DNA from 3 places in the Methylobacterium sp. GC_Met_2 genome. Region 2 is predicted to be linked to each of the others. Evidence: riboswitches for the same ligand, from Rfam matches in the RefSeq annotation. Region 2 holds a riboswitch; each other region holds the start of a gene.

Region 1 (9,764 bases), on a different contig from region 2:
CTGCATCTCCAGGGCGAAGGCGACGGGTACGCCGCCGAGGCCACCGGCGCCGAGCGCGTCGTCCGGTGAGACCGTGACTCGATCCCAGGCGATCGGCACGAGCCGCCCCAGACGCTCGGCCTCGGTGAGCGTCGGGAACGGCACGTAGAGCATCACCAGCCCGGAGCCGATCCACAGGGCGAAGAACAGTCCGGCGGCGATCCCGGCCCAGCGGTGGAACAGCAGCAGCCAGCGGCGGCCCGCCTTGCCGAGCGGCCGCGACAGGCTCACCACGTCACCGTATAGGCGACCTCGACCGAGCGCGGGCGCCCGAGCAGCCAATTGGTCCCGACCCCGTTCACGGCGTTGCCCGAGATCGCGTAGACCTTGTCGAACAGGTTGTAGACCCGCAGGGACAGGCGCGAATCCGCCGTGACCTGACGGTCGAGCACCACGTTGACGAGATTGTAGGCCGGCCGCCGCGCCGTGTTGCCGAAATCGCTGTAGACCTGGCCGACGTTCTGGAGCCCGACGCGTGCGGTCCAATCGCGTGCGATATCCCAGGTCAGCCAGAGATTGGCGACGCGCTCGGGCACGTCGATCGGCTGGTTTCCGGCATACGAGACGGTGGCGCCGTTCACGCTCTGGTCGAACCGGTCGTATTGCGCGTGCAGGAGCGCGAGGTTGCCGTCGAGCCGCCAGCCCGGGGCGAAGAGCCAGCCGAGCGCTAGCTCGAACCCTTGCGAGGACTGGCTTCCGACCTGCGTGGACAGCGTCGGTTGCCCCGGAATCGCCGAGATCAGGTTATCCTTGACGATCCGGTAGCCGGCGATCGTCCATTCCAGGGCGCCGCCGAAGGCCAGCCCCTTGGCGCCGATCTCGACCTGATCGCCGGTGGCGAGCTGGAAGCCGGCCAGCGACTGGTTCAGCGTGATGAGGCTGTTCACCGGATCGGTCGCGACGCTGTACTGGGCGTAGAGCGCGCTGTCCGGCGTCGGGTTGTAGACGAGGCCGAACCGGTAGCCGAGGGCCCGGTAGGTCTTCTCGAAACGCGAGCCGGTCTGCAGATCCTCCCGGTTCAGCGTCGGCACGTCGAGGCGCACGCCCGTGAGGAACGAGAGTTTTTCCGACAGGATCACGCGGTCCTCGGCGAAGACCGAGGCTTGGTTCGTCTGCGTGGCATAGGCCGGACGGGCCCGACCGTTCTGCGGGAAGAAACCCGGATCGTAGCCGGTGAGCGGCACGCTGGTACTCTGGTCGAAATAGAAGTTGTTGGTGTGGCGGAAATCGATGTGGTTCACATCGAAACCGGCCACGAACTGGTTCGGCAAGCCGAACAGGCTGCCCCGGAACGTCGCGTCGAGCCGGTCCCCGACCTGCTCCTGACTGTGGTAGATCTCGAGGTAGTCGCCCCGGTCCACCAGCCCGGTCCCGCGGCTGTAGGAATACTGCTCGACATCGAGCCAGTGGCGCCGGCTGGTGAGCCGGTAGGCGGTGTTGCGGATCGTGATGTCGGCTGAGGGCGACCACTCGGTCTTGAACTGGGTCCAGTTGTCGGCCCAGGTGATCTTCGCGTCGCGGACGTTGTAGTTGTTGAATCGGATCAGGTCCGGGATCCGGCCTTCGACCAGTGGTGTGCCCCAGTAGCGGGCGGGTTCCTGGTAGCCGAGATCGTGGCTCAGCGTGAAGGCGAGGTCGGTGCTCGGCCGGAACAGCAGAGCAGCCGAGACCGCGAGGTTGCGGAAATCGCCCTCGGGCCGGATCCAGCCGTCGGCGCGGTTGCCGCTGACATTGAGGCGATACGCGAAGGTATCGCCGAACTCCGCCTGCCCGATCCCACCGCCGGAATCGAAGGCGAGCCGCGCCACGCCGTCCGTGCCCACCACGGCGCGGGCGGCGTTGATCGGCACGAAGACCGGCTTCTTCGGCACCACGTTGATGACGCCGCCGATCGCGCCGTCGCCGTAGAGCACCGAGGACGGCCCGCGCAGCACCTCGATCCGCTCGACATTCCACGTGTCGAACGGGAAGGTCACGGTGTTGGCGCCGACATAGAAGCGCGTGCCGTCGTAGAGCTGCTGGATCGAATTCGGGCCGGCGAACCCGCGGGACGTGAACGCGCCGTTGCCGTTGCCGGGCGCGGCGATCGTGGTGATGCCGGTGGCGTCCTGGGTCACGGCCTCGGCGATCGTGTCCTGGCCGCGCAGCCGCGCCGTCTCGCCCGACACGATGTCGAGGCTGGCGGGCGTTTCCAGCGGCGTCAACCCGAGGCGGCTCGCGGTCCGGTCGCGGGTGCGCAGGTTGAGTCCGGTCGGGCTGGCACGGTTCGGGTCTCCGCCCTCACCCTCCACGGAGAGCTGGTCGAGCGTGACGATCTCCTGCGCGGCGGCTGGGCTCGCGAAGAGAGCGAGGAGGAGGCCGCCATACAGCGGTGCGGGCCGTCCGGAACGGGTGCGAAGCGTCGATGCAGACATGGAGAACGGGATCCTGGCGCGGCCCGCGCTGCCCACATCCTGTACGCATAATGTAATAACATTACAAATGCGCCGCCATTCCCCAGCCCTGGCCGCCATCGGTGCGCGCAGGCGTCCCGGACGGGCAAAAGCAAGGTGGTGATGGCGTGGACGGACATCGAACAGGTGTCGCGGTCGCGCTTGCTGTGGCACGTCACCGCGAACGAGGCCGTGTCGACCGTGCTTGGGCACAGGCGGCTCGACACCCGTCAGGACACCCCGCCCGACGCGTTTCGCGTGTGACCACGGCTGACGGCAGGTCTCCTGGCTCACGGGTCGCCGCCCTGACACCGTCTTCCCGGGCCTCGCGACCCAGTGACATGGTGGTGAAGGGCTCGCCGCTTACAGTTGCGGGGGCAGCCGCGGCCTCGGGGCGAGCCCCACACCACGTTCCCTTTTGATCCCCGAAGGGAACCGTCACGGCCGAGCTTGGTCGTTTCGACCCTCAACGTCAAGCTTGTGGATAACGCAGACAACATTTGCTGAGCCGGCGATCGAATTCACCGCCCGCTGTGTGATGACGGTGAGCCGGAATCATGTTCTTCTGACAAAGAATTTCTTCTGGCGGCCTTTGATATGTCCAAGATCTTTCATTTGCCGCCTCTACAAAAAATAGATAAATTCGAGGAATCGTCCTAACTCTCTAAGCTATTTCAGCCGCTGATTGCTTGACTGCCAGTGGAGCGCTTGGTAACTGAGGCGCATCTTGATGATCTGTAAGATGTAATCAGTTATAAAGGGGCAGATCATCAGGCGCTTAACTGCAATCGATCTGCTCAGACTCATGTCCATAATGAGTTTGCTGTTAATCAAAACGCACGATCTTCAACGCGAGCACGCGAGCCGCTAGAATTTTTATCCTTCACGCGCAAGTCACGTTCGGCAATCTGGAAGTGCTGGCTCGCACCTCGAAATGGCAAGCACGTTGGTAAGACTTGGGCATCGCTCGACATAACCTGGGGGATTGAACGATGAATACGGGTTACACATTGGCAAAGCCATTTCACCCCGGCGGCTTCGTCCGCCGCACGATCTTCGAGCCACGCAACCTGACGATCATGGGGGCCGCAGCCACATTGGGGGTGACGCGCCAGGGATTGTCCGATTTTCTCGCCGAGCGGGCCAGTCTGACGGTCGAGATCGCCTTCGAGATCGAGAAGGCCTTCGGTTTCAACGCAGAAGAACTCATGGAGATGCAGACGCGCTTCGACCTCACCCTGTTGCGCCAGCGCTACCGCGCCGCCCAGATGCAGATCGTCGCCAAGCAGGCCTCGCAGCCGAGCAGGTCGGGCCGTCGATCGGCCGCCTGACGGCCGCGGATGAGACCCTTCCCGCTGGCAGCCACGTCGCGGATGACGCGGAGTCGTTCCTGAGCAGCATCGAACAGGAACCGCTTCCGCGTCACGCCAGGGCGCGCGTACATTTCAGGGGTGTGTGACGGCAGATCCCGTCGAGCCTGCGCGGGAAGGAACTGGAACGGAATCGGTCCTGCGGGCAAACGGACTGCAACACCGCGCGGGCCGGGCGCATATCTGCGACGAAGCCTTCGATATCAAGATCACGGCGCCTGTATCGTGACACGAGAAACACGCACGTTTTGTCGAAAGGCAATTTTTTGTAAGACGAGATCGGAAAATCTACAAGGTAGAAAGACAATTCGAGGCAAGCACAGATCGACGGGCGGTCATCGAACGGGCCTGATCGTGGAACCTTGCGCAGGGTTCTGCGTAATCATCCGGTCTGCTTCGGAAATCGAGAAATGTCGAAGCTTTCTGAGTTTTGATTTCGGATTTTGGCTCAAAGGATGAGTCGACCGAAAATATATCTCGCGAAAGGCATGCCGATTATGGGCTATCGACTGCAAAATCCCGGTCATCCTGGCGGCTACGTTCTCCGAAACGTGATCGAGCCGCGCGACCTCACCGTCATGGACGCCGCAAGCCTGCTCGACGTGCCGCGTCACGACGTGTTCGACTTCATCAACGAGAAGGCGCCCCTGACCGCGGAGCTGGCGTTCCGTATCGAGACGGTGTTCGGCATCGAGATGGAGACGCTGATGGAGATGCAAAGCCAATTCGATATCGCTGAAGCGCGCAGGCAATTCCAACCGCTCCGGACCGAGCTCGCCGTCAAGGCGAGAGACCCGATGGCCGGATCGGTGCATCCGGCGCCTGAGCCCCCGCAGCAGACGATCATCCGGCGGGGCTTCGCCCGGGCGTAATCCCGGCTGGCCTCGGGTCGGCTGGGTCGTCTCGGAACTCGGCCGCCCGCCTTTGCCGCGGCATGCCCGCGATGCTAGACCGTCCCCTTCCTCGGTGCGCACAATCCCGCGAAGCGGAGGTCGCTGCGCCCGGTTGGTCCGTCCGCAGCGGGGCGGGTTCTGGCAGATTCATGACGACACGATCCCCCTCACGCGGCGGCCCGAAGGGGCGCAGATCCCCGCCCGGTGCGCCTTGGGCCGACGGGCGCGCCCGCACGGGCCCTCGCACCAGCGCCCGCGACGCCGCCGAACGCGCGGCCCGGAACCGGGGCGACGATGCCGGTGCCCGCGACCCCTGGACCGCCGGGGCCGCCGACCGCGTGACCCCCGCGGCGAAGAAGCCGGCACCCCGCGCCGCGGACGGCGAAGCAAAGGTCGAGGCAAAAGCTCAGGCCGCGCCACGGAAAAGCCCGCCGCGGTCCGCAATGAAGCCCGCCGCACGGCCGAGCCCGACCGAGCGGGCCCCTGCCCCGCAGGTCGGCCCGACCCGCCGCGAGCAGCGCGCCGCCGCATCCGCGACCCTCGCCTCCGGGGTGCAGACCCTGACGGTCGAGGCGGACGAGTCCGGCATGCGCATCGACCGGTTCCTCACCGCCCGCTTCCCGCTTTTGCCGTTCACTCGGGTACAGAGCATCGTCCGCAAGGGTGAATTGCGGGTCGACGGCAAGCGCGCGAAGCCCAACGACCGGCTGGAGCAGGGCATGAACGTGCGCGTGCCGCCGCTGCGCCTCGACCAGCCCTCCGAACGGCCGCGCAACCCCGCGCGCGAGCAGGACGACGCCGAGTTCATCCGGTCGCTGATCCTCTACGAGGATGCCGACATGATGATTCTCAACAAGCCGTTCGGCCTCGCGGTCCAGGGCGGATCCGGGACGGTCCGGCACGTCGACGGCCTGCTCGCCGCGTTGACGGGCTCGGACGGCCAGAAGCCCCGTCTCGTCCACCGGCTCGACAAGGACACGGCCGGCTGCCTGATCATCGCCAAGACCCGGCTCGCCGCCGCGACGCTCGCCAAGAGCTTTCGCTCGCGGGCTGCGCGCAAGATCTACTGGGCGCTCTCCGCCGGCGTGCCGCGGGTCCGCCAAGGGCGGGTCTCGACCTACCTCGCCAAGGACGAGCCGACCGACGCCGACGCGCGGATGCGCGTCGCCAAGCACGGCGACGAGGGCGCGAGCCACGCGCTGACCTACTACGCGATGGTCGATCAGGCGGCTCAGAAGCTGTCCTGGCTGTCGTTCAAGCCGGTGACAGGCCGCACCCACCAGTTGCGCGCCCACGCGGCCCATATCGGTCATCCGATCGTCGGCGACCCGAAGTACTTCTCGATCGAGAACTGGGAGCTGCCGGGCGGGATCCAGAACCGCCTGCACCTGCTCGCTCGCCGGATCGTGATCCCGCACCCGCGCACCGGCAAGCCCATCGACGTCAGCGCTCCGCTGCCGCCCCACATGGCCCAGAGCTGGAACCTGCTCGGCTTCGACGCCGCTCGCTACGATCCGATCGTCGAGGCGCCGGAGGCCTGAGACCGCAGCCAGGGCACGATTGCCGCCGCCAGGGCGTCGGGGGCTTCGAGGGGCAGCATGTGCCCCGATCCGTCGATCACCGTCAGGGTCGCGCCGGGGATGCCGTCTCGCAGCTCCCGCGCCTCGTTGCCGCTGCGCAGGGCGTCCTGCGCGGCCGCGACCACCAGGGTCGGGCAGGTGATATGCCCGAGCTGCGCAAGGTCGGACTCTCGGATCTGCCCGGCCTGACGCAGGAAGACCGCGCCGCCGAGCCGGTCGCCCATCGCCCGGATGCGCGCGATCAGGGCCGCATCGCCCGCGCGTGCCGGATGCACCGCTTGCAGGATGGCGCTTCGACTGAGGCCGGCGAAGCCCTGCCGGCGGACATGGGCGACGGCGGCGGCCTTCCGCTGCGCCTGGGCCGGCGTGTCGGCCCGGGCCGAGGTGGCGATCAGCACGAGGGCGCGCACCCGGTCCGGCACGCTGCGGGCGATCGCGCGGGCCACGTAGCCGCCCATGGAGAAGCCTATCAGCGCGAATCGGTCCGGCGCCGCGGCGATGGCCCGGTCGGCGAGGTCGCGAATCGTGGCGTCCCGGCTCGGATCGCCGTACGTGATCGGACCGACCCGCGCGAGGTCGTCGGCCAGATCGGACCACAGGTCGTGATCGGTCATGAAGCCCGGAAGCAGCAGAAGATTCATCGCAAGATCGTCATCCCGTCGCCGGCTGGGCTCGCGCCCGATCCCATCTCCGGTGGATTTCGCATCACGATCCGGGGGCCTTCCAGGGTACCGTATCGGAGTCAGGTCTTGGCGAGGTCTTGGCAAGCGGAGGCGCCGCCTCATATGCTGCCCCGCGCCGCCGTTCCATCGCGGCTCCGTTCCCCGGCTTGAGACCCTGACGCATGAAGCTCGCGATGCTGGCCTGCCTCGCCGCCCTGTGCCTTGTCGGGCCGATCGCGCATGCCGCCCCGGGCGAGGCGTCCAAGCCGGCCGCCGGCGCGAAGTCGGTCGAGACGCCGACGCCGCATTCGGCCACGATGCCGCATCCGGCCACGGCGCCGGCCGAGGCGGTGCCCGCGCAGGCGCGGCCGGGCACGAGTGCCCGGGTCGAGCGCCGCCGCCGCTCCTACGCGGCTTGCAACCGCGCCTCGCATCAGCGCGGGCTGCGCGGGGGCAAGCGCCGCCGCTTCCTGATCCGCTGCCGGCTCGGCTACGAGCGCACCCGCGGTCAAGCCGGTCAACCTGCAGGGCAAGCTGGCGGGCAGCCGGGCCAGCCCGCCGGGCAGCCGGTGCAGCCGGGCCGGAAGCCATGACTCGGCTTGGCGCCCGCCCCGGCCGATCGGCCGGCCTGCCACAGGCCCGATGCCCACGATGAGGCTCGTGGTCTTCGATGTCGATGGAACGCTCGTCGACAGTCAGCACCTCATCGTCGCGGCGCAGGGGCTCGCTTTCGCGGAGATCGGCTTGCCCGCCCCCGGACGACGGGAGGCCCTGTCGGTGGTGGGCCTCTCGTTGCCGCAGGCGTTCCGCCGCCTCGTCGGCGACGATGGACCGATCGCCGAACTCTCGGAGAGCTACAAGCTGGCCTACAACCGGCTCCGGCTCGATCCCGCCTACGAGGAGCCGTTGTTCCCCGGCATGGCCGACCTCCTGGCCCGGCTTCGTACCCGCGACGACGTCCTGATCGGCCTGGCCACCGGCAAGTCCCGGCGCGGCGTCGACCGGCTGGTCGCGCATCACGGCTGGGGCGACTGGTTCGTCACCACGCAGAGCGCGGACGACGCACCGTCGAAGCCGGATCCGACCATGCTCCAGCAGGCCATGGACCAGGCCGGCTGCGGGCCTGAGACCACCGTGATGGTCGGCGACACCACCTTCGACATCGCCATGGGCGTCGCCGCCGGGGCCGAATCCGTGGGCGTGGCCTGGGGCTACCACCCGCCCGAGGCGCTCTACGGAGCGGGCGCCGCCATCGTGGTGCCGAGCGCCGGCGCGCTTGAAGCCCGGCTGTTCGACGCTGCGGCGACGCGTCCCTGACCCCGGGAGGCTCGCGCGCCGGCCTGGGAGGGCCTATCTCGCCCCCATGAGCGACGAGACGACAGACTGGCTCGGCCAGCCGCAAGACGACGGGACACCCGATCCGGTGCGGGCCGCCCGCGGCCACGCCAAGCCCGCCCTGCCCCGCCGGTTCTACACGGAAGCCGGCTTCTCGGAGAGCCCGGACGGGTTCCGGCTGACCCTGGACGGGCGACCGGCCAACACGCCGGCCCGCAACCCGCTGCGCCTGCCCACCCGGGCGTTGGCCGAGCGGGTCGCGGCCGAGTGGGCGGCGCAGGAGACGCAGATCGATCCGGCCCGGATGCCCCTGACGCGGCTCGCCAACACGGCCATCGATGGCGTCGCCCCCCGGCTGGACGCGGTTGCAGCCGACCTGTCCGCCTATGCCGGCACCGATCTCGTCGCCTATCGGGCCGGGGACCCGGAGCGGCTGGTGACGGCGCAGGCCGCGGCCTGGGACCCGATCCTCGCCTGGGCGCGGGATACGTTCGGCGCCCGGGTGATCCTGAGCGAGGGCGTGATGCACGTCACCCAGCCGGACGACACCGTGCGCGCACTCTCCGCCGCGGTGCAGGCGGTGACAGACCCGTTCTGCCTCGCGGGCCTGCACACGCTGACGACGCTGACCGGCTCCCTGCTGATCGCGCTGGCGGTGCTCAGGGGCCGCCTGACGCCGGCCGAGGCCTGGGCGGCCGCCCATGTCGACGAGACCTATCAGGCGGCGGTCTGGGGCCGCGATACCGAGGCGGAGGCGCGTCTTGAAGCGCGCCGTGCCGAATTCGAGGCCGCCGCCGAACTGGTGGCGCTGCAGCGCTGAACGGGCCGGTTCGATCGCGCAGATGCAAACGCGCAACAACCGAAAACTTGCGGGGCGACCGCCGTTCTGTCGGCTGACACCGCGCGGAGACTGATTTAAGGTCCGGGCTCGTCGAATTCGGATCGACCATGTTCATCGCCGGACCCCTGCACTGTGTTTTTGAGCGCGATATCGCTGCGCTCATGGCGCGCATGCAGTCGTGCGATACGCGCCGCGACCGCTATGCCGTCTTCGATGCCCTGGTGGACTTGGAAGATCGCGCGCGCGGCGGAGGGGCTTCGCCCCTGACCTTGCGGAAGATTGCGGAAGTCCGCTTCCTCGTCGGGATCCTGCGCGAGGCGGTGCGTCCCGTTCCCGTCGCGTCCCTGCGGACAATGCTGTGGATCCGCGGGCTCGGAAACTGCCTGAGACGCAGCGGAGTGGCGCCGGACCAGCCTCACGCCGCCGCGGAGAGCGCCGCCTGAAGTTCCGCCTCCAGGGCGGCCGGCTTCGTACCGGGGGCGTAGCGAGCGACGACGCGGCCGTCGCGCCCCACGAGGAACTTCGTGAAGTTCCACTTCACCGCCCTCGTACCGAGCAGCCCGGGTTTGGCGCGGGTGAGATACGCGAAGAGCGGGTCGGCCTCCGATCCGT
Region 2 (9,764 bases):
CAGATGGCCCGCTCGCCGATCCGCCGGCTGGAACAGCTGGTCGAGCTCGATGAGGAGCAGGTCGCCAACATCCTGAAGCAGTGGCTCACCCGCGAAGAGGCGGCGTGATGGCGGTATCGCCCCCGGTCTGGACGGTCTTCTCGGGGACCGGCCAACGCACCTCCTCAAGCTTCGCGGCGCTGACGCCCAAGCGCGTCGACGCGGAACCGTCGCCGTCGTCGCCCCCGCCGCCGGATCTCGACGCCATCGCGGCGGCGGCCCGGCTGGAGGGCCGCCGGGAGGGTGAGGCGGCGGTCCGCGCGGCCGTGGAGGCCGCCGTCAAGGCCGAGCGGGAAGCCGCAGCGGCCACGCTCGCGGAGGCCCGGCAGCACTGGGTCGAGACCGAATCGACACTCCTGGCGGGCGCCATCACCGGGCAGGCCCGGATGGTGGAGGAGCGCTTGGCACAGAGCCTGGCGCGCGTCCTTCGCCCGTTCCTCGCGGAGGCCCTGAGGCAGGAGGCGATTGCCGACCTGCACGCGACGCTCGCGTCCCTCGTGGCGGACGATCAGGCCGGGACGCTCGCAGTGACCGGGCCGGCGGATCTCGTCGCGGCGCTCGTGCGCCGCCTCGACCTGCCGCCGGAGCGCGTCGCCATCACCGCCGGGGGTGGTCCCGACCTGCGGATCCGGTCGAACGGAACCCTGGTCGAGACGCGGCTCGGAGCCTGGGGTGAGCGCCTCGCAGCCCTGATTACGGAGGGCTGAGCGTGCCCGATGGACATTCCGAGATCATCATCGTCCGCCGGGTGGCCAACGACGATCATGAACACCACGGTGGGGTGTGGAAGATCGCGCTCGCCGACTTCATGACGACCCTGATGGCTCTCTTCCTCGTCCTGTGGCTGATCAAGGCCTCGAACGAGGAGACGAAGACCAGCATCGCCAACTACTTCAATCCGATCAGCTTGTCCGAGGCCCTGCCGTCCCGGAAGGGCGTGACCGATCCGAAGGCCGCCTCGGTGGATCCGAGTTCGGGCAATCCCGCCGCGGATCCGGTCCGGGGTGGGCAGGCGCCGAGCACGTCCGAGGCCGAGGCGCAGGGCAAGAGCGGGAGCCTGCCGCCGGGCTCGGTGGCCCGGGAACGGGAGCTGTTCCAGGATCCCTATTCCGTCCTGGCGACGCTCGCCGCCGAGACCGATCCGGAGCGGCCGCAGAGCGCCACGATCGGCGAACTCGGCCAACCCGGCCGGCGCGGGGGCGACGCGCCGCGCGATCCGTTCGATCCGCTCTACTGGCAGGTGACCACCCTGTCGCCCGCGAAGGCCGACCGGCCCGCGGCCACCGGAATCACCCCGCCGCCGGATCAGACCCAGCCCGATGCCCGCGCCGCCGGTGTCACCGGAGCCCAGGACACCGACGCCAAGGCGGCGGGGACCCGGGGAGGTGATGCCAAAGCCGGAGAGGGCAAAGCGGGAGAGGGCAAGGCGGAGGCCAAGGCCGCGGCTGCATCCGCCAGCGGGACCGGCCCGGGTCCGGATTCTGCGGCGGCTCAAGCCGCTCTGAAGGCCGAGATCGCCAAGATCTTTCCGCCCAACGCAGCCGGCCCGCATGTCGACGTCCAGGGGACCCCGGACGGGCTCCTGATCAACGTGACGGACGACCTGAACTTCAGCATGTTCGCGGTTGGATCGGCCGAGCCCCGCCCCGAGATGGTGCGGGCCATGGAACGCCTCGCCAAGGCGCTCGCCGCGCGCCCGGGTCGGATCATCGTCCGCGGCCACACCGACAGCCGCCCGTTCCGCTCGGATGTCTACGACAATTGGCGGCTCTCGACCGCACGCGCCCACATGGCTTCCTACATGCTGACCCGCGCCGGGATCGGCGAGGGCCGGATCTGGCGCGTCGAGGGGGCCTCCGATCGGATGCCGCGCAACGCGGCGGATCCTAAAGCGCCCGAGAACCGGCGGATCGAGATCCTCCTCCAGGGGGCTCCGGGATGAGTCTTTTCCTGCAGGGCCTCCGCGCCACCCAGTTCGGCTTTCTCTTCGGTCTGCTCGCCGTCGGGGTCCCGGGGCCGGCCGCCGCGGAACCGGGCGCTGTTCCGGCCCCGAAGGCGGAGCATACCGCGCAGCCGGATTCTGCGCCGGCCGACGCCGCGCCGATCCCGGAGTTTCAGCCTCGCCCGGATGGACCGGTCGCGTGGGTGCGCACCCTGCAGCTGCTCCAGGATCGGATCGCCGCCGGCTCCCTCGCCGCCCACGAGAGCCAGCTCGTGCTGATCGCCCGGATCAACGGGGATCTCCTGAACGCGGCGCCGGAGGTCTGGACCGACCCGCATAACCTGCGGGCCGCCATCGTGTTCGCTCTGAGCGGCGGCGGCCCGGCCATCCTGCGACGCCTGGTCAAGCAGGACGGCCTCGGCGAACCGGAGATGACGCTCGCGCGCGGGGCCCTCGCCTATGTCGAGGGACGGGAGGCCGAGGCGAGCCGCCTGCTCAAGGAGGTCGACATCGCCACGCTGCCGCCGACGCTGGCCGGCGCGATCGGCCTGACGCAGGCCTCGCTCGCCGTGACCGAGAGTCCGACCCGGGCGATCGGCCTGCTCGATCAGGTCCGCCTGCTCCTGCCAGGGACGCTGGCGGAGGAGGGCGCCTTGCGCCGTGAGATCTTCACCCTCGGGCAGACCGGCGACCTGAAGAGGTTCGAGGCCCTGGCGGTCCAGTATCTCCGCCGTTTCCCGCACTCGATCTACGCCGGCAATTTTCGTCAGCGCCTCGCTTATCAGGTGACGAAGTTGGATGTCGGCCAGGATAGCGGACGTTTCTCGGTGATCACCGGAATCCTGGACGAGCTCGATCCCGACAGCCGGAAGTCCCTGTACCTGCTGATCGCCCGAACCGCGATCGAAGAGGGCAAGACGGGCGCGGCCTTCCTGGCCGCCGACCGGGCGCTCGCCCTCTGTGCCCCCGAGAGCCTGGAGGCGAGTCAGGCGCGGCTTTACCAGGCCGCAGCCGAGATTGTGAGTCTGGCGACGTTCCAGTCGGGGTTGCGGACGCTCAGGGCCGTCGATCGCACCCGGCTGCCGCGGGGCGACAGCCGTCTCCTCGATACGGCATTGGCGACCGCCGAGGAGATCCAGCGGGGCCTCACCGGAAAGCCCGGCCTGCCGGAGGGCGATACCGCCGCGCCGAAGCCGGCGCAGACTGCGGCGGATGCCGCCGACGAACCCGCCAGGCTGATTCCCCGGGCCCAGGCCACGATCGATCGGATCGATCTGCTCCTCAAGAAGGCGAACCCGTGACCGCGATCTCCGCCACGCTCCAGAAGCCGGCCCCGCAGCCCGACCGGGAGGTGGGATCGTCCCAGTCGGAGGCCGACGGAGCGAATCCGCCGGCCGTGGCCGCAAGGGGCGGCTTCGCGGATGCCCTACGCGCCGCCGTGGGTCGGCCTGCCGGCTCCCGGGCCGATAAAGGTGACGCGGGGGACGAGCGGGATGATGAGGCCGCCGGCAAGGGGGGGACCGCGCAGGCGGGCCAGGATATCCTAGCGGCCCCGCCTTCCACCGTCGATCCGACCAACGCGGCGGCGATCCTGGCCACCATCCTGAATGCGGTCGCGTCGCAGGTCCCCGCGGCGGTCGCCTCGCCGGCGACCGCGGGATCGTCTACGGGCGGCGTCGCCGACGGCGGGACTCCCGCGCTTCATTCCGATGCTTCCGCGCCGGCCTCGACCGCTGCAGCCGGAACGCTCGCGCAGGGCGGAACCGACGACCTCGGGTTGACGAACGTGCCCCCCCCAACCGCGCCACAGACTGACGGGAGCGATCTGGTCAGCACATTCACGGACAGCACGCCCACGGTCAGCACATCTACGAGCAGCACGCCCACGGTCAGCTTGCCCAAGGTCGCGGTGCTCGACAGTGCGGTACACTTCAAGCCTGTCGTTCCGAAGGCGGCACGCGAACCCGCGGTGTCCGCCCTTCCGGCATCGGCATCGGCGCCGGGGGGCGCCAGCCCGGCCGAAACTCCGCCCGTCCCGGCGGGTCTGCCGGGTCTGATCGGCGCCGCGCCGCGTCCGGGCCTGGCGGGCTTGCCGAAGCCGGCGGCCGGCGCGGCACCGGGCGTGCCTGTCCCGAACCTGCCCCAGAATCAGCCCCAGCCGACGTCCGCGGTCGCCGATGCGGCGGCCCGCGCGGCCGGCGCCGGGCTGGAGAAGGCGGACGTCACCGCCCTCGCCGATACCCGTGCGGTCACGGGGATCGCCCGGGCAGCCCTTGGCGACGTTGGGCGCGCCGAGGACGCGCCCTCCGTCGACCCGGAAGGGCTGGTCGGTGCGTTGCCGGGCTTACCCGCCGGCACCCTGCCGACGATCGCGGAAACCATCAGGACCGAGCTCGACCGGGCGGGCGGCCCCGAAGCGGCCGCCCGGGCTTCTCAGGCCGATCCGGCGCTCCCGACAGCACCGGATGGGCCGTTGCGCGTCCTCAGGATCCAGCTGAGGCCGGACGATCTCGGGACCGTCACGGTCGAGTTGCGGCTCGCGAACGGCCAACTCGAAACGCACCTGCGCGCCTCGCAACCCGAGACGGCAGCCCTCCTGCACAGGGATGCGGCGATCCTCGGCGATCTGCTGAAGCAGGCCAACTACCAGGCACAGGTCACCGTCACCCAGGCCCGCCCGTCCGATTCGGGGGGCTTCTCCGGCAACGCACCATCGCAGGGGCAGCCCGGCAGTTTCTCCGATGGGGGCGCCCGCCAGGGCCAGGGTGGAGACAGGCAGCGACAGGCGGATCCGGGCCCGGCCGCCGGCAGACGGGAGGGAGACCGGAGGGATGAAACGACACGTCCTCGCGACGGCGGCGTTTATCTGTAGCGCGGTTCCGGCCGCGGCGAATGTCTGCGAAGCCGAGATGGGCCGCGCCTCCGCGCGTTACGGCGTCCCACTCGGGGTGCTCTACGCGGTCGGCCTGACGGAGACGGGCAAGCGCGGCTCGCTGCAGCCCTACGCCATGAACATCCAGGGCAAGGCCTATTTCGGGACCGGGCCGGGGGACGTGATCGCCCACTTCAGGGAGGCGCGCAGCAAGGGCGTGCGCCTGATCGATCTCGGCTGCATGCAGATCAACCACCATTTCCATGGCAGGAAGTTCAGCTCGGTCGAGGCCATGATCGACCCGCATGCGAATGTCGAATACGCGACCCAGTTCCTCAAAGAACTGAAGCAGCGGGAGGGCAGCTGGACCCTGGCGGTGGCGCGCTACCACGCCGGGCCGAACAACAACGCGGCCCAGAAGGTCTATATCTGCCGGGTGATGACCAACATGGTCGCGACGGGCTTCGGGCAATGGACCCCGGCCGCGGCTCGGTTCTGCCGATGAGCCCGGCCGGGCTCACAGACCCCGACAGCGTCCGGCAGTGACCTTGACCTCCGTGCGATCCTCGGGGTTCAGCTGCGCCTCAACGAAGTTCAGAGTGTTGAGATCGATCAGGAAGAAGTAGACGCCGTTCTGGCACTTGATCGTGTTGCGCGGCACGCGCTCGTTCAGCCGCGGTGATGCGGGCTGGCACTCGTAATAATCCGAGCGCCCGGCCGAGATCACGGTGAGCAGGCCGCCGCTGGAGACCAGCGAGAAGGTGCGGGCCTTGCGCGGTCGCGGCTTCGCGCCCTCCGGTAGGCTGGGGGTTGCGAAATCGATCGCCGCGTCTTCGGTGCACGTCAGGGGGCGACGCAGCTGGGCCGCCGATGGTGCGATGGTCAGCAGGAGCAGCGCACCGGCGAGCGCGACCCGGTCGGCGATCATCGGTCCACCATTCGTCACGCGTGGGTCGTTCCGACCGACACGCTAGACCGTTGTCCTCCGGTGTAAATGCCGCACGTTCGGCCGACCGGTGCAATCAACAGTTTCACCGCCCCATTCGCGGTCATCGACCCCGCACCGGGCAGTGGATCCGGGTTTCCGGGCGGCATTCGTCGGTTGAAGCAGGCTGGCAGAAGCCAACCGTGCCGTCTGCGCCCATCCGATCGGATCGTCCGTGCGGGTGACCAATTTACGGCGGGGCCTGTTACGGGTCAGCACCTCGTCGCCAACAGAGCGCGGCTCTCAAATCTTGTAAAAAATCGCTTTCCGACGCAGCGCCGGGTCCGGTTCGGCTCAGAGCACCCTAATCGTCGGCCTCGTCCGGATTGTCGTTGGCCGCACGATCGTCATCGGGCCGCGCCGCGATCGCGAAGCCGATTTCCATCAGAAGCAGGCGGGACAGGAGCTGCATCGCAGGCGTGCCATGAGAGCACATCAGCTGGTGGGTGCGGATGGCGGCTCTCACCATGCGGTCAAAACCGGCATCGTCTGGCATTGCGATGCCATACCCCGATCGATCGCCAAACCACAACCTCAGCTTTACGCGCCGCTTCAATAATTCCCGCAGAAACAGAGGGGCGGAGCGGTATCCACGGACGCGAAACCGCGTGGCGCGAGCCGCGCACCAGGATCCGCCACGGAGCGCTACGGCGCGGCCGGTATCGGGGCGGCTGCGAAGGTCGGGATGGAGACGGACGCCACCGTGTCAGGCTTGATGTCAGGCTTGGCCGTGCGCGTGTTGCGCTTCTCGTAAAAGGCGTTGCCGCCGGCGACGGCCACGTAATGCATGTTGCCGTAGGGGTAGTGCCGCCCGGCGGTGTGGAAATACATCGCCTTGCCGACCTGCGGGTGGCGCTCGCCCGCCAGGACGGCGTCGGTGGCGTCGGCGACCTTCTGCAGGTCTTTCTCCTGCATCGGCTTGGTCAGGACCCCCGCGGCGAACTGTCCGGGCTGGCCGACCACCGCGCAGATGCCGCCGGGGAAGATCGCGTTCTCCAGCCGGTTCATCACGACGGTGCCGACCGCGATCAGCCCGCCCGCGTCGCTCCGGTTCGATTCGAAGTACATGGCGCGGCCCAGGCAATCCCGTTCGGCATCGCTGACCGCCAGCGGCGCTGCGTGGCCGGAAATCGAGCCCGTCGTGAGCACCGGGGCGGACGTGTTGCACGCACCGAGGCCGCAGGCTGCGGCCGCCACCATCAGGACAGGACCGATTCTCGTCCGCTCGCTACCCTGCATGCAGGTGTGCTCCGTGCTGTTTCAGCCGCGTCATGCCGTCCGGCGATTGCCGGCGCCCCGCCGCGACAGGGCGTCCCGCAAGCGTGACCGTACCTTCGCGGCGAGGATGTGGCAGGCGAGCCCGGCGCGACGCGTCCGGTGGGACCGTCGCCGGAAGACCACAGGGGCGGACAACCGGCCCGGTCGTGTTGACGTCGGCTCCGTATCCGGCGGATGCTCGCCGCGACGGTTCCCCTCGGGGATCAAAAGGGAACGCGGTGCGGGCTTGCCCTAAACCGCGGCTGCCCCCGCAACTGTAAGCGGTGAGTCCTCTCGTCACCACGTCACTGGGCAGCCTCGCCCGGGAAGACGACGGGAGGGCGACGACCCGCGAGCCAGGAGACCTGCCGTCAGCCGTGGTCACACGCGAGGTCCATCGGACGGGGTGTTCCGGGGGATGCCAAGACGGCTGCCGTTGCAGCCGGCGCGGCCTCGTTCGCGGTGACGTGCCACTGCCGCCACCCGAGGTCCCGTGCCCCGTCCATCCGTGCGCTCTGCGCCGCCCCTCCTCGTCCTCGCCGCGTCGGCGGCCCTGATCGCAACGGCCGCGGCCCAAGAACCGGCACGTCCGCAGGCCGCCGCCGAGGCGCGGCTCGACGAAATCTCGGTCACGGCCGAAGGTGCCGCGCCTATTCCGACCGGCGGTCCGGCCGCGAATGCCGGCACCCTCGGTGGCGTGACCGGCATCGGCGGGCCGCTGCTCACGGTGGATTCGGCCAGCGCCGGCCTCATCACCGGGGCGCAGCTCAACAGCCGACCGGTGACCCGTCCCGGCGAGGTGCTGGAGGAGGTCCCCGGCCTGATCGTCACCCAGCATAGCGGGGAGGGGAAGGCCAACCAGTTCTTCCTGCGCGGCTTCAACCTCGATCATGGCACCGACATCGCCCTGTTCCTCGACGGCATGCCGCTCAACATGCGCACTCACGCCCACGGCCAGGGCTACGCCGACATCAACTTCCTGATCCCCGAGCTCGTCGGCGCGGTGGAATTCCACAAGGGACCGTACTTCGTGCGCGACGGCGACTTCGCTTCCGCGGGCTCGGTGCGGATCGACTATCTCGACAGCGTGCAGAAGAACCTCGCGCTCACCTCGATCGGCGCGTTCGGCTACAAGCGCGCGCTGAGTATCGCCTCGGCCCCGCTCGGGGAGGGCAATCTCCTCGTCGCCGCCGATGCGCAGGTCTATGACGGGCCCTGGACCGTGCCGGATGCGTTGCGCAAGATCAGCACGGTCGCCCGTTACAGCCAGGGAACGGCGCTGGACGGGTTCTCGGTCACCGGCATGGCCTACGCGGCGCGGTGGACCGCCACCAACCAGATCCCCGAACGCGCCGTCGTATCGGGGCTGATCGGCCGCTACGGCACGCTCAACCCGACCGATGGCGGCGACACCTCACGGTTCTCCCTGTCGGGCCGGTTCAGCGCGACGGACGATACCGGCATCACCCGGGTCTCCGCCTACGTGATCCGCTCGCAGCTCAACCTGTTCAACGACTTCACCGACTTCCTCAACGACCCGGTCAACGGCGATCAGTTTCACCAACTCGATAAGCGGATCATCGGCGGCGGCGAGGCGCTGCACATCTTCCAGGGCGACCTGTTCGGGATGCCGATGGAGAACGAGATCGGCGTCCAGACCCGCACGGATTCGATCCGGGTCGGCCTGTTCAACACGATGAACCGGCAGTACCGCTCCGGCGTGCTCGACGACCGGGTGCTGGAGACCAGCGGGGCCTTCTACGCCGACAACCGCGTGCGCTGGACCGACTGGCTGCGCACCAGCCTCGGCTTCCGGGCCGATGGGTACTCTGCCCGAGTCGTCTCCGACACGCCGGCCAATTCCGGCCGCGCCCGCGACGGGATCGTCAACCCGAAGCTCGGCCTGACGCTGGGGCCGTGGTTCGACACCGAGCTCTACGCGAATTACGGCGGCGGCTTCCACTCGAACGACGTGCGCGGCGTGACCGCCACGATCGATCCGACATCGTCGCTGTTCAACACCACCCGCTCGCCGTTCCTGGTGCCCTCGACCGGCTACGAGATCGGCCTGCGCAACCGCTCGATCGCCGGGCTCACGACGAGCCTCGCCCTGTTCCGGCTCGATTTCGCCTCCGAGAACCTGTTCCAGGGCGACACCGGCACCACGGAGCCGAGCCGCCCGACCCGGCGCTTCGGTGTGGAATGGACCAACCGTTACGCGGTGACGCCCTGGCTGTCGCTCGAAGGTGATCTGACGATCACCAATGCCCGCTTCTCGGACGACGATCCCGTGGGCAACCGGGTCCCGGAGGCCCCCACCACCATCGCGTCGGCGGGCGTCACGTTCGGCGAGCCGCTGGGTTGGTTCGGGTCGCTCCGCTTCCGCTACTTCGGACCGCGCCCGCTGATCGAAGACAATTCGATCCGCTCGCGTCAGACCGCGCTCTTCAACGGCCGAATCGGCTACGCCTTCGAGAACGGCGTCAGCGTGTCCCTGGATGTGCTCAACCTGACGAACAGCAAGTCCGACCAGATCACCTACGCGTACGTCTCGCGCCTGCCCGGCGAGCCGGCCGAGGGGCTGATCGACCGCGTGTTCCATCCTGTCGAGCCCACGGCGGTGCGGCTCACCATCGCCGGGCGGTTCTGAACCGCGGCCCCGGCGGTGC
Region 3 (9,764 bases), on a different contig from region 2:
GAAGCTGCCGTCCCTTGCGGCCGGTGCGCTGGAGCGGAAGGGCACCGTGCCGACGCCGGCCCTGCTCGGGGAGGCCGAGGCCTACGCCTCCGGCCCGTATCTGTCGGATCTGCTCAAAGGACCGTCCGATGCCGGCGCAGTCGCCCGCATGACCGAGACGGTCGCGCCTCTGGTCGGGCTCGACGCCGCGCTCGTGCGCTCACAAGGCGCGCGGCTATCCACCCGGAGCGTCCAGCGCGAGATCGACCGGGCCGGGGGCCGCGTCGCCAGCGCCTACGACACCGGGATCACCGGATGGGATCCGAACCCGGACGCAACGCAGTCGAACTTCGACGATCCACAGCTCACTGCGATTCAGGCGCCGCTGACCAGCGCCATGCTCGACCTCTACGCCCGCACGCTCAAGTGGCCCGTGCCGAACATGCGCTACGAACTCCTGAACAACGCCGTGAACCACGGCTGGAGTTGGGGCTCGGGCCGGCAGGCGCCGGAGGTGTTCTCGAATCTCAAGGGCGCCCTGGCGCTCGACGGGCACCTCCGGGTCTTGGTGGCGCACGGCTTCACGGACCTCGTGACTCCCTATTTCGCCTCGAAGCTCCTGCTCGCCCAGGCTCCCGCCTACGCGGCCGGGCGCTTGGATCTCGCGGTCTATCCCGGGGGGCACATGTTCTACACGCGTGCGGATTCACGGGCTTCGTTCCACAGGGATGTGGCGCGGCTCTACGCGGATGCCCTCAAGGCGCGCGACGGGGATACGACGCCCGGGAAGGCGAAAGACGCACCGTGACGGTTCGCGGCCTCGCGACGCGTAAGGGGCCACCTAGCGACTGGCCGATGGCGATCCGCACCGCAGGCGGCATCGAGACGCCCCTCACAGGGGAGGCAACGCCGATACGCGCGAGGCACACTTCAGGAAGAGCACATCGATATCGCGGCTTGGCACATAGTCCTTCACGACCGACTCGACGGTGGTCGGACCGGTCTTCTTGAGATCGCGGCCACAGAACGCGACCATCGTGGACGGATCACCTTTGTCAACGATCAGCTTGAACGTGCCGATCGGCCCGGTCCCGGCGGGCAACAGATACGTCAAATAGCGTTCGTAGGCCTGGAAGGACCGGCTGCCGTCGGCGCTCGCTCGCCGATACAGGGCTTGGGCCGCGCGCGCGAAGGCGGGATCCGTGCAGAACCGGTCCGCGTAACGCGCCATCTGGGACGGACCCAGATCCGGCGAGCCGAACGAAAGGCTGGACTGGCCGCCGAGGCTCGGCGTGAAGCTCTGCCGAATGGCGACCTCGTGCCCCGCCGGAAAGATCTGCCGGCGCCAGGACCGTGATTTCAGCGTCCAGAACGGGACGTCCGAGATCGTCCCGTCCTTGTGGACCTGCCGATCGAGAAAGCCGGCCTCGATCAGGGCGTGTCGCCGCGGCTCCGAGAGCCGGCGCAGCGGGACTTCCGTCGCCGCAACGGTCGGTACAAGCGGGATGCCGAGGGTGCCGAGTTCGTCGGTGATCTCGACCGGCTGGCCGTTGCGCACCAGGAAGGCGTGCTGATCGAGCTGCCATGGGACGGCTTGGCCATCGATCGTGGCGTTGAAGGCGAGGAAATTGGCCTGGGTCGGATCGGGAATGGAAACCGCCGTCGCGGGCGCGCCGACGATGGCGGGCAGCGGGAACGCGACAATGGCCTCGATGTCGGCTCCGGTCGGGTTGCGGAACCGGTAATCGGCCCCGACCTCCTGCTCCGAGAGATAAAGATCTTCCGCCGCAAGCGTGAGCGCGCCGCCCTGTTCGAGGACGAGGTTTCCCGCCCTGAGCGCAACATCCGTCTCTTCGGCCCGAGCCAGCAGGGATGACGCCGCGAGGAGGGCAAGGACCAGCGACAGGATTCTCATCACGATCACGCATCTCGATTGAGGCTATGGACCGCCGGCGCGGCCATCGCGACCGTGTGGATCCCCGGCCTGCTCACCGATCCCCACCGTTCGCAAAGCGGCGGAAATGATTCCGCCGCGCCTCCGTTGTGTGAGAGCTGTCATGCGTCTACAACGACTGCGTGACGGTGCCCCGGTGACGGGGTGAAAAGGGAATGCGGTGAGGGGTGCGACCCCCGATTCCGCGGCTGCCCCCGCAACTGTGAGCGGCGAGCGCCTGCCGAGGGCCACCGGAACGATCCGGGAAGGCGGCAGGGGCGTCGAGCCGCGAGCCAGGAGACCTGCCGTCACGACAGGATCCCGCGTTGCCGCCGGTGGGGCGGCTGGAGACAGACCCATGACGACCTCGACCCTCGCTCCTATCGCCGTCGGTGCCCGCGCGTCCGAGCGCCCCGTGGCGGTCGCGCTCGCGGCTTTCCTCGGCCTCGGCCTGCTGTTCATGGTCGGCTTCTCGCCGGCGATCGCGTTCCACAACGCGGCTCACGACTTCCGGCATACCCAGAACTTTCCCTGTCACTGACGCCATCGTCGCAGGGATGATCATCCGGCTTCTGTCGGCGGCACTGGCCGCCGGCTTCTTCGCGGCCGTCGTCGTGACGGGCCTCGAACTCACGCTGACCTCGCCGCTGATCGTAGCGGCCGAGCGCTTCGAGCAGGCCGAGCCCAGCCATCAGGCCGCCCGCACACTGCCGATCGTTCTCGCTCATGCCGGCCACGATCACGCCGCGCCGGACACGGCGCCGGAATGGCAACCGGGGGCGGGCCTGCCGCGCATGGCCTTCACCGGACTCGCGACCCTGGTGGGTGCCGTCGGCTACGCGCTCCTGCTCGGTGCCGCGATGCTCGCCTGCGGACGGGAGCCGACGCCGCAGGTCGCCCTGGCCTTCGCGGTGGCGGGTTTCGCCAGCGTCGCCCTGGCGCCCGGCCTCGGCCTGCCACCGGAGCTGCCGGGCAGCGAGGCGGCACCGCTGGCCGTCCGGCAGGCGTGGTGGGTCATGACCGCGGCGTCCACCGCCATGGGCCTCTACCTGATCGCCGTGCGCCGATCGCTGATCGCCATCCTGGGCGGGGTCGTCCTGCTCATCGCACCGCACGTGGTCGGCGCGCCCCAGGCGCCGGAGGGGGCGTCGGCGTTGCCGGCGGCCTTAGCCGCGCAGTTCGCGGCTCGCTCGCTGGCGATCAGCTTCGTGTTCTGGATGCTGCTGGGCCTCGGGTTCAGTCGGGCCTGGCTGGTGTTCGGCCGCGGGACCGCGCGGGGGACGGCCCATGGGTGAGACCGTCCTCTACGTCTGCACCACCTGCCGCCGTGACGGCGACGACCCCGAGGGTCCCCGGGCCGGCGCCCGCCTCCTCGACGCCCTGCGCGTTCGGGCCGAGGGTACGGTCGATCTGCGCGTCGAGCCGGTGGAGTGCCTGTCGGTCTGCAAGCGCCCTTGCACGGTGGCGGTCGCCGCCGCGGACCGCTGGACCTACGTGTACGGCGACATGGATCCGGCAGTCTCCGCCGAGATCATCCTCGCCGGGCTCGCTGCTTATGCCGCGACGCCGGACGGCATCGTGCCGTGGCGCGAGCGACCGACCGAATTCAAGACGGGCGTGATCGCCCGGATCCCCCCCTTCCCTGCACCGCGCCTGTTTCCGGCCGGCACCCCGGAGGCCGCCGAATGACGATTGTCGCCAAGATCCCCTGCACCATCGTCACGGGCTTCCTCGGCGCCGGCAAGACGACGCTGGTCCGTCACCTGATCGAGAACGCGAAGGGCCGGCGCCTTGCCATCCTGGTCAACGAGTTCGGTGATGTCGGCTTCGACAAGTCGTTCCTGGCCGCCTGCGGGGTCGAGGGCTGCACCGAGGACTCCATCGTCGAGCTGCCGAACGGCTGCATCTGCTGCACGGTGGCGGACGATTTCGTGCCGGCCCTCGAGACGCTGCTCGCCCGCGCCGAGCCGCCGGAGCACATTCTGATCGAGACCTCGGGCCTCGCCCTGCCGAAGCCCCTGGTCCAGGCCTTCCAATGGCCGGCGATCCGCTCGCGGGTCACGGTGGACGGCGTGGTGGCGGTGGTGGACGGACCTGCGGTCGCCGCGGGTGTGTTCGCCGAGGATCCCGCGGCGCTGGCCGCCCAGCGGGCCGCCGACCAATCGGTCGATCACGACAATCCCCTGGAGGAGGTGTTCGAGGACCAGCTCCTCTGCGCCGACCTCGTGGTGCTCAACAAGGCCGACCTGATCGACGCCGACACCCGCGCCCGGGTCCGGGCCGAGGTGGAGGGGCATCTGCCCCGCGCCGTGAAGGTGGTGGAGACCGAGAAGGGCATCATCGATCCGCGGATTCTTCTGGGCCTCGGTGCGGCGGCCGAGGATGATCTGGATGCTCGCCCGTCCCACCACGGCGCGGGTGAGGACCACGATCACGACGACTTCGAGACGGTAGCGCTGCCGATCCGCCCGGCGGTGACGGCGGCCGATCTCGCGGCCCGCGTCGAGAAGGCGGCCGAGACCGCAGGCGTCCTGCGGATCAAGGGGTTCGCCGAGGTGGAGGGCAAGGCGATGCGCCTCGTGGTGCAGGGTGTCGGCCGGCGCGTCGCTCACCATTTCGACCGGCCCTGGCGGGCGGGCGAGGCGCGCGACGGGGCGCTCGTGGTGATCGGCCTGAAGGGCTTCGATCGGGACGCCGTCGCGACGGCGCTCGCGGGATGAGACCCGTCGCGCGCGCCCGTTCGCTCAGCACCTAGGGACGCGGGCGATGCATCTCGTGCGCATCGATGCCGTCTCCCTCGACGAGGGCGAGGCGGCGGTGGATCTCGGGCAGGAGCCCGGCGACGTCGTCGTGCTGTCCTTCACCGACAGCGACCTCGCCGGGATCGCGCGGGCGTATGCCGGTGAGCCGGGCCTCCCGAGCCTGCGCCTCGCCAAGATGGCCAAGCTGCGGCATCCGCTCTCGGTCGATTTCTACGTGGAGCGCGTCGTGGCGCGCGCCAAGATCGTGGTGATCCGCTGCCTCGGGGGGCTCGATTATTGGCGCTACGGGGTCGAGCGCTGCGCCGAGGCAGCGCGGGCGCATGGGGTGGTGCTGGCGGTGCTGCCGGGCGACGACCGGCCCGACCCGCGGCTTGCCGCCTCCTCGACCGATCCCGCGCTGGCGGACCGGCTCGACGCCTATTTCCGCGCCGGCGGCCCCGAGAACCTGCGCCAGATGCTGCGGCTCCTCGCGAGCCGGATCGGCGCGGACCTTCCGGTCGAGCCACCCAACCCGTTGCCCCGGGGCTTCGCGTGGTGCCCAGGCTGCACGACGCCGCCCCTGGATCAGGCCGTCGCGGCGGCGGAAACCGCGATCCCGCTCGCGGACGCCCGGGCCGAACCGCTTGCCCTACTCCTCGTCTACCGCTCCGCCGTACTCGGCGGTGATACCGCTCCGTTCGTCGCCCTGATCGCGGCCCTGCGCGCCCGCGGGATCGGCGTGCTGCCGATGGCCGTGTCGAGCCTGAAGGAACCCGTGGCCGCAACTGCGGTCGCGGCGGCCGTGCGGGCGCGCCGGCCCGACATCGTCATCGCGGCGACCGCCTTCTCGGCGCGCGAGGACGGGATCGACTTCGTCCTCGACGGCGCCGATTGTCCGGTGCTGCAGGCCTTCACGGTCGGGTCGCCGCTGGCCGCCTGGGAGGCCTCGGCCCGGGGGCTCGGCGCGGCCGACCTCGCCATGCAGGTGGCGCTGCCGGAATTCGACGGCCGGCTCTCGGGCTTCCCGATCTCGTTCAAGGAAGAAGAGGCCGAGATCGAAGGCTTCGCCGAGCGCCGGGCCGTGTCCTACGCACCCGGAATCGCGGCGCTCGCCGACCGGACCGCCGGCTGGCTGCGGCTCGCCACCCGGCCTCGGGACGCGCGGCGCATCGCGATGGTCCTGTCCGATTATCCGGCGCGGGGCGGCCGAGCCGGCTTCGCGGTCGGCCTCGATACGCCGGAGAGCGCCCGGGCCATCGCCGCGGACCTCGCCGCCTCCGGCTATGCCGGGTGTGCCCTGCCCGAAGCCGGCGCGCTGATGACGACGCTCACCGAGGGGCCGGCGGACTTCTGCGTGCCGCTGATCGCCTATCTGGCGTGGCTCGACGGCCTGCCCGCGGCGACCCGCGTCACGATCACCCAGGCCTGGGGCGAGCCGGAAACCGATGCCGCCTGCACGGAGGGCGCGTTCCGTTTCCGGATGGCGGAGGCCCGCCGAACCGTGAATCCGCAGAGCGGCGGCCTCACGGTGTTTCTGCAGCCGGATCGCGGGCGCGATCCCGATCGCAAGGCGGGCTACCACGACGCCGAACGCGTCCCGACCCACGCCTACCTCGCCTTCCACCTCGGCCTGCGGCAGGGCTTCGACGTGCTGGTCCAGCTCGGCACCCACGGCACGACCGAGTGGCTGCCCGGCAAGGCCGTGGCCCTGTCGCCGGATTGCTTCCCGGCTCTCTGTGTCGGCGCCCTGCCGGTGATCTACCCGTTCATCGTGGACGATCCCGGTGAGGCCGCTCCGTTGAAGCGCCGGCTCGGCGGGGTCGCGCTCGGTCATCTGACACCCGAGGTCGCCGGCCATGAGCTTTCTCCCGAGGCCGCGCGGCTGCGTGAGCTCGTCGAAGAATACAGCGCCGCCAGCGTCCTCGATCCCCGCCGGGCGACCCTGATCGCCAGCGCCATCCTGGAAGAGGCCGGGGCCGCCGGGCTGCTCGACGGCGCCGGGATCGGCCCCGATACGCCGATGGACGAGGCGCTGACGCGGCTCGACGCCCATCTGTGCGATCTCGGCGAGACGTGTTTCCGCGATGGCCTCCACGTCTTCGGCCGCGCCGCAGACGACGCCCCCGGCCCGGTCGTGGCGAGCGCGGCCGCCGAACGGGCGGGACTACTCGCCGCCCTGGACGGCCGGTTCGTCCAACCCGGCCCGTCCGGGTCCCCGTCCCGCGGGCGCGCGGACGTGCTCCCCACCGGGCGAAACCTCGCCACGCTCGATCCGCGCGCCATTCCGAGCCGCGCCGCCGCGCTCCTGGGGGTGAAGGCCGCCGAGGCGGTGGTGACGCGCTACCTTCAGGACGAAGGCGCCTATCCGGCCCGGATCGTGATGGATCTCTGGGCCTCGCCGACCCTGCGCACCGGCGGCGAGGACGTGGCGCATGCCCTGGCCCTGATGGGCGTCCGGCCCGTCTGGGACCATGCCAGCACCCGCGTCACCGGCTTCGAGGTGCTGCCGCTGGCCATGCTCGACCGGCCACGGATCGACGTGACGGTGCGGATCTCCGGGGCGTTCCGCGACACGTTCCCGGACACGCTGGCGTTGATCGACCGCGCCGCCCGGGCGGTGGCCGACCGGGACGAGGCCGACGACGAGAACCCCCTGGCGGCGGCCCGCAGGCGCGGCGAGACGGCCGCCCGGGTCTACGGTGCGGCGCCCGGCCGCTACGGCGCCGGCACGGCCGCCACCGCCCTCGACGGCTCCTGGGACACCCGGGACGATCTCGGCCGCGCCTACATGGCGGCCAGCTCCCATGCCTACGGCGACCGCGAGGGGCCGGACGCGGATTTCACCGCGCGGGTCGCAGCGGCCGACGCCTACCTGCACGCCTTCGACGCGGCGGAACGCGATCTGTTCGATGGCGATGCCGCCGTCGACGCCATGGGCGGATTCGCGGCCGCGGCGGCGCTGCAGGATGCGCGCCCGGCGCTCTACAGCCTCGACGTCTCGGTGCCGGAGCGCCCGAAGGCCCGCACCGCCCGGGAGGATGCCGCGCGCCTGATCGGCGGTCGCCTCTCCGATCCCCGCTGGATCGCGGCGCAGCTGCGCCACGGCTACCGGGGGGCGCAGGAACTGGCGCAAGGGCTCGACGCGGTGTTCGTGCTCGCCGCTTCGAGCGACGCCGTGAGCGATGCCGGTTTCGACCGGTTGTACGCGGCCTGGATCGGCGACGCGGAGGTGTTCGAGCAGCTGCGCGACGCCAACCCGGCGGCGACCCGGGCGATCCTGGAGCGTTTCGACGAGGCCCGCGACCGGGGCCTCTGGCACAGCCGGCGCAACGCCCTGCCGGCCGACGCGCTGCTGCGCGAGGCCGCGGAGTGAACGCGCCGGTGCATCGCCGCGCTCTTCCCGAGGCGCCGGGCCGCCGGGGCTGGTGTCCCGGACTCGCCCGCCCGATGCCCACGGGCGACGGGCTGCTGGCGCGGGTCCACCCGCCGCTGGGGATACTCGCGCTGGAGCAGGCCCGCGCGGTGGCGCAGGGCGCGCTGCTTTTCGGCAATGGCCATCTCGACCTCACCGCCCGGGCCAACCTCCAAATCCGCGGCGTCACCGAATCGACGCGCGCGCCGCTGGCCCGGCTGCTCACCGAAGCCGGCCTCGGCGACCGGCGTGCCGATGGCGGCCCGCAGCGCCTGACGCTCACCCAGCCCCTCGCCGGACACGATCCTGCGGAGCGGATCGACGTGCCGGCGCTCGCCCGGGCGATCGAGGCGGCTGCGCGCGACATTCCCGGGCTGCCGGCCAAGACGCTGGTCCTGATCGAGGGGCGCCCGGATGCGGCCCTGCCGGACGCCGATTGTGTCATCGTCGCCCGCGAGAGGGCGCGGGTCGAGATCGCGATCGCTGCCGCCGAGGATTGGCAGACCGTTCTCGCCTGCGGACTCGAGGATGCACCCGTTATCCTGACCGCGCTGCTCGAAGCCTTCGTGCGCACCGGCCGGCGCCGGATGCGCGATCTTTCTGAGGACGAACGCGCAAGGCTCGGCACGGCCCTTCGCGCGTCCGGATCGGCGGGGTCGCCCCGCCCTCCAGGAGGACGGAGCGTGGTGCCGTTCGCGCCCGCCGCCGGTCTCCGGACACGGCCCGATCTCCAGATCCTCGCTCTGGATGCGCCCTTCGGCCGCTGCACGGCGGATACCCTCGATCGCGTCGTTTCTGCCGCGGAAGCCGTCGGCGCCGACGCGATCCGCCTCTCGCCGGCGCGCGGTTTTGTCCTGCTCGCTCCGACCGGTGCGCCGGCGGCCGCGGTCATGGCGGAGCTCGCCTGCGATTTCATCGTCGCACCCGACGATCCCCGCCGCAGCGTCGATGCCTGTACGGGCGCCCCAGGTTGCGCCTCCGGCTCGACGCCGACGCTGGCCGATGCGGCGCGCGTCGCCGAGATGTTCCGCCCGCTCGCGCAACAGGGACGGGCCGCGCACGTCTCCGGCTGCGCCAAGGGCTGTGCGCGGCCGGGCCCTGCCGACCTGACGCTGGTGGGCACACAGGGCCGCTACGGCATCGTCATCGGCGGCGCACCCGGCGATGAGCCGGCGATACACCTCCCTATCGAGGCCGTACTGGACCGGTTAGGAAGGGCCAAGACTGTCGGCCTTGCCGCGGCGTTCGCGCCCAATATGGCTCGGCCGGACAATGGGGGGGATGGAAGACCGGCATGAGCGCGAGCCAGAATGCCCTGCGCCAGGCGGGGTCGGAACCGGTGGCCCAGGAGCCTGTCTCCCGCCAGGAGCCTGCCACCCGCCAGGAGCCCGCCTCCCGCTACGACTATATCCGCGACGGCAGCGCCATCTACGCGCGCTCCTTCGCGATGATCCGCGCCGAGGCCGATCTCGCCCGCTGGACCGGGGCCGCCGAGCGCGTCGTGGTGCGCATGATCCACGCCTGCGGCATGACCGACCTCCCGGCCGACGTGGAGATGTCGGACGATTTCGCCGAGGCCGGTGTCGCCGCGCTGCAAGCCGGGGCACCGATCCTGTGCGACGTTCGCATGGTCGCCGACGGCGTCACCCGGGCGCGCCTGCCGGCCGGCAACCCCGTGATCTGCACGCTCGGCGATCCC

The links. Region 2 has a riboswitch for cobalamin ahead of OXS49_RS29970 (TonB-dependent receptor). Riboswitches for the same ligand answer to the same signal wherever they lie in the genome.
Positions count from the first base shown of each region.
Region 1: another riboswitch for cobalamin. It lies ahead of OXS49_RS15170 (TonB-dependent siderophore receptor); the one in region 2 lies ahead of OXS49_RS29970 (TonB-dependent receptor).
Region 3: another riboswitch for cobalamin. It lies ahead of OXS49_RS18470 (CbtB domain-containing protein); the one in region 2 lies ahead of OXS49_RS29970 (TonB-dependent receptor).

Region 1 is NZ_JALNUM010000039.1:31,480-41,243, reverse strand. It holds gene OXS49_RS15175 (PepSY domain-containing protein) at 1-273, opposite strand, end outside; gene OXS49_RS15170 (TonB-dependent siderophore receptor) at 267-2,453, opposite strand; gene OXS49_RS15165 (hypothetical protein) at 2,595-2,735, shown strand; cobalamin riboswitch at 2,729-2,926, opposite strand; gene OXS49_RS15160 (HigA family addiction module antitoxin) at 3,464-3,802, shown strand; gene OXS49_RS15155 (HigA family addiction module antitoxin) at 4,297-4,713, shown strand; gene OXS49_RS15150 (RluA family pseudouridine synthase) at 4,884-6,275, shown strand; gene OXS49_RS15145 (alpha/beta fold hydrolase) at 6,242-6,955, opposite strand; gene OXS49_RS15140 (hypothetical protein) at 7,159-7,569, shown strand; gene OXS49_RS15135 (HAD-IA family hydrolase) at 7,628-8,293, shown strand; gene OXS49_RS15130 (ATP12 family protein) at 8,340-9,131, shown strand; gene OXS49_RS15125 (hypothetical protein) at 9,260-9,595, shown strand; gene OXS49_RS15120 (glutathione peroxidase) at 9,568-9,764, opposite strand, start outside.
Region 2 is NZ_JALNUM010000149.1:1,798-11,561, forward strand. It holds gene fliF (flagellar basal-body MS-ring/collar protein FliF) at 1-108, shown strand, start outside; gene OXS49_RS29930 (hypothetical protein) at 108-746, shown strand; gene OXS49_RS29935 (MotB family protein) at 749-1,981, shown strand; gene OXS49_RS29940 (chemotaxis protein) at 1,978-3,282, shown strand; gene OXS49_RS33730 (flagellar hook-length control protein FliK) at 3,279-4,853, shown strand; gene OXS49_RS29950 (transglycosylase SLT domain-containing protein) at 4,813-5,358, shown strand; gene OXS49_RS29955 (hypothetical protein) at 5,371-5,799, opposite strand; gene OXS49_RS29960 (hypothetical protein) at 6,143-6,334, opposite strand; gene OXS49_RS29965 (cell wall hydrolase) at 6,484-7,077, opposite strand; cobalamin riboswitch at 7,287-7,483, shown strand; gene OXS49_RS29970 (TonB-dependent receptor) at 7,718-9,745, shown strand.
Region 3 is NZ_JALNUM010000054.1:27,290-37,053, reverse strand. It holds gene OXS49_RS18480 (peptidase S10) at 1-787, shown strand, start outside; gene OXS49_RS18475 (DUF4424 family protein) at 872-1,894, opposite strand; cobalamin riboswitch at 2,043-2,237, shown strand; gene OXS49_RS18470 (CbtB domain-containing protein) at 2,271-2,453, shown strand; gene OXS49_RS18465 (CbtA family protein) at 2,470-3,207, shown strand; gene OXS49_RS18460 (DUF1636 domain-containing protein) at 3,200-3,601, shown strand; gene cobW (cobalamin biosynthesis protein CobW) at 3,598-4,632, shown strand; gene cobN (cobaltochelatase subunit CobN) at 4,679-8,026, shown strand; gene OXS49_RS18445 (precorrin-3B synthase) at 8,101-9,363, shown strand; gene OXS49_RS18440 (precorrin-8X methylmutase) at 9,360-9,764, shown strand, end outside.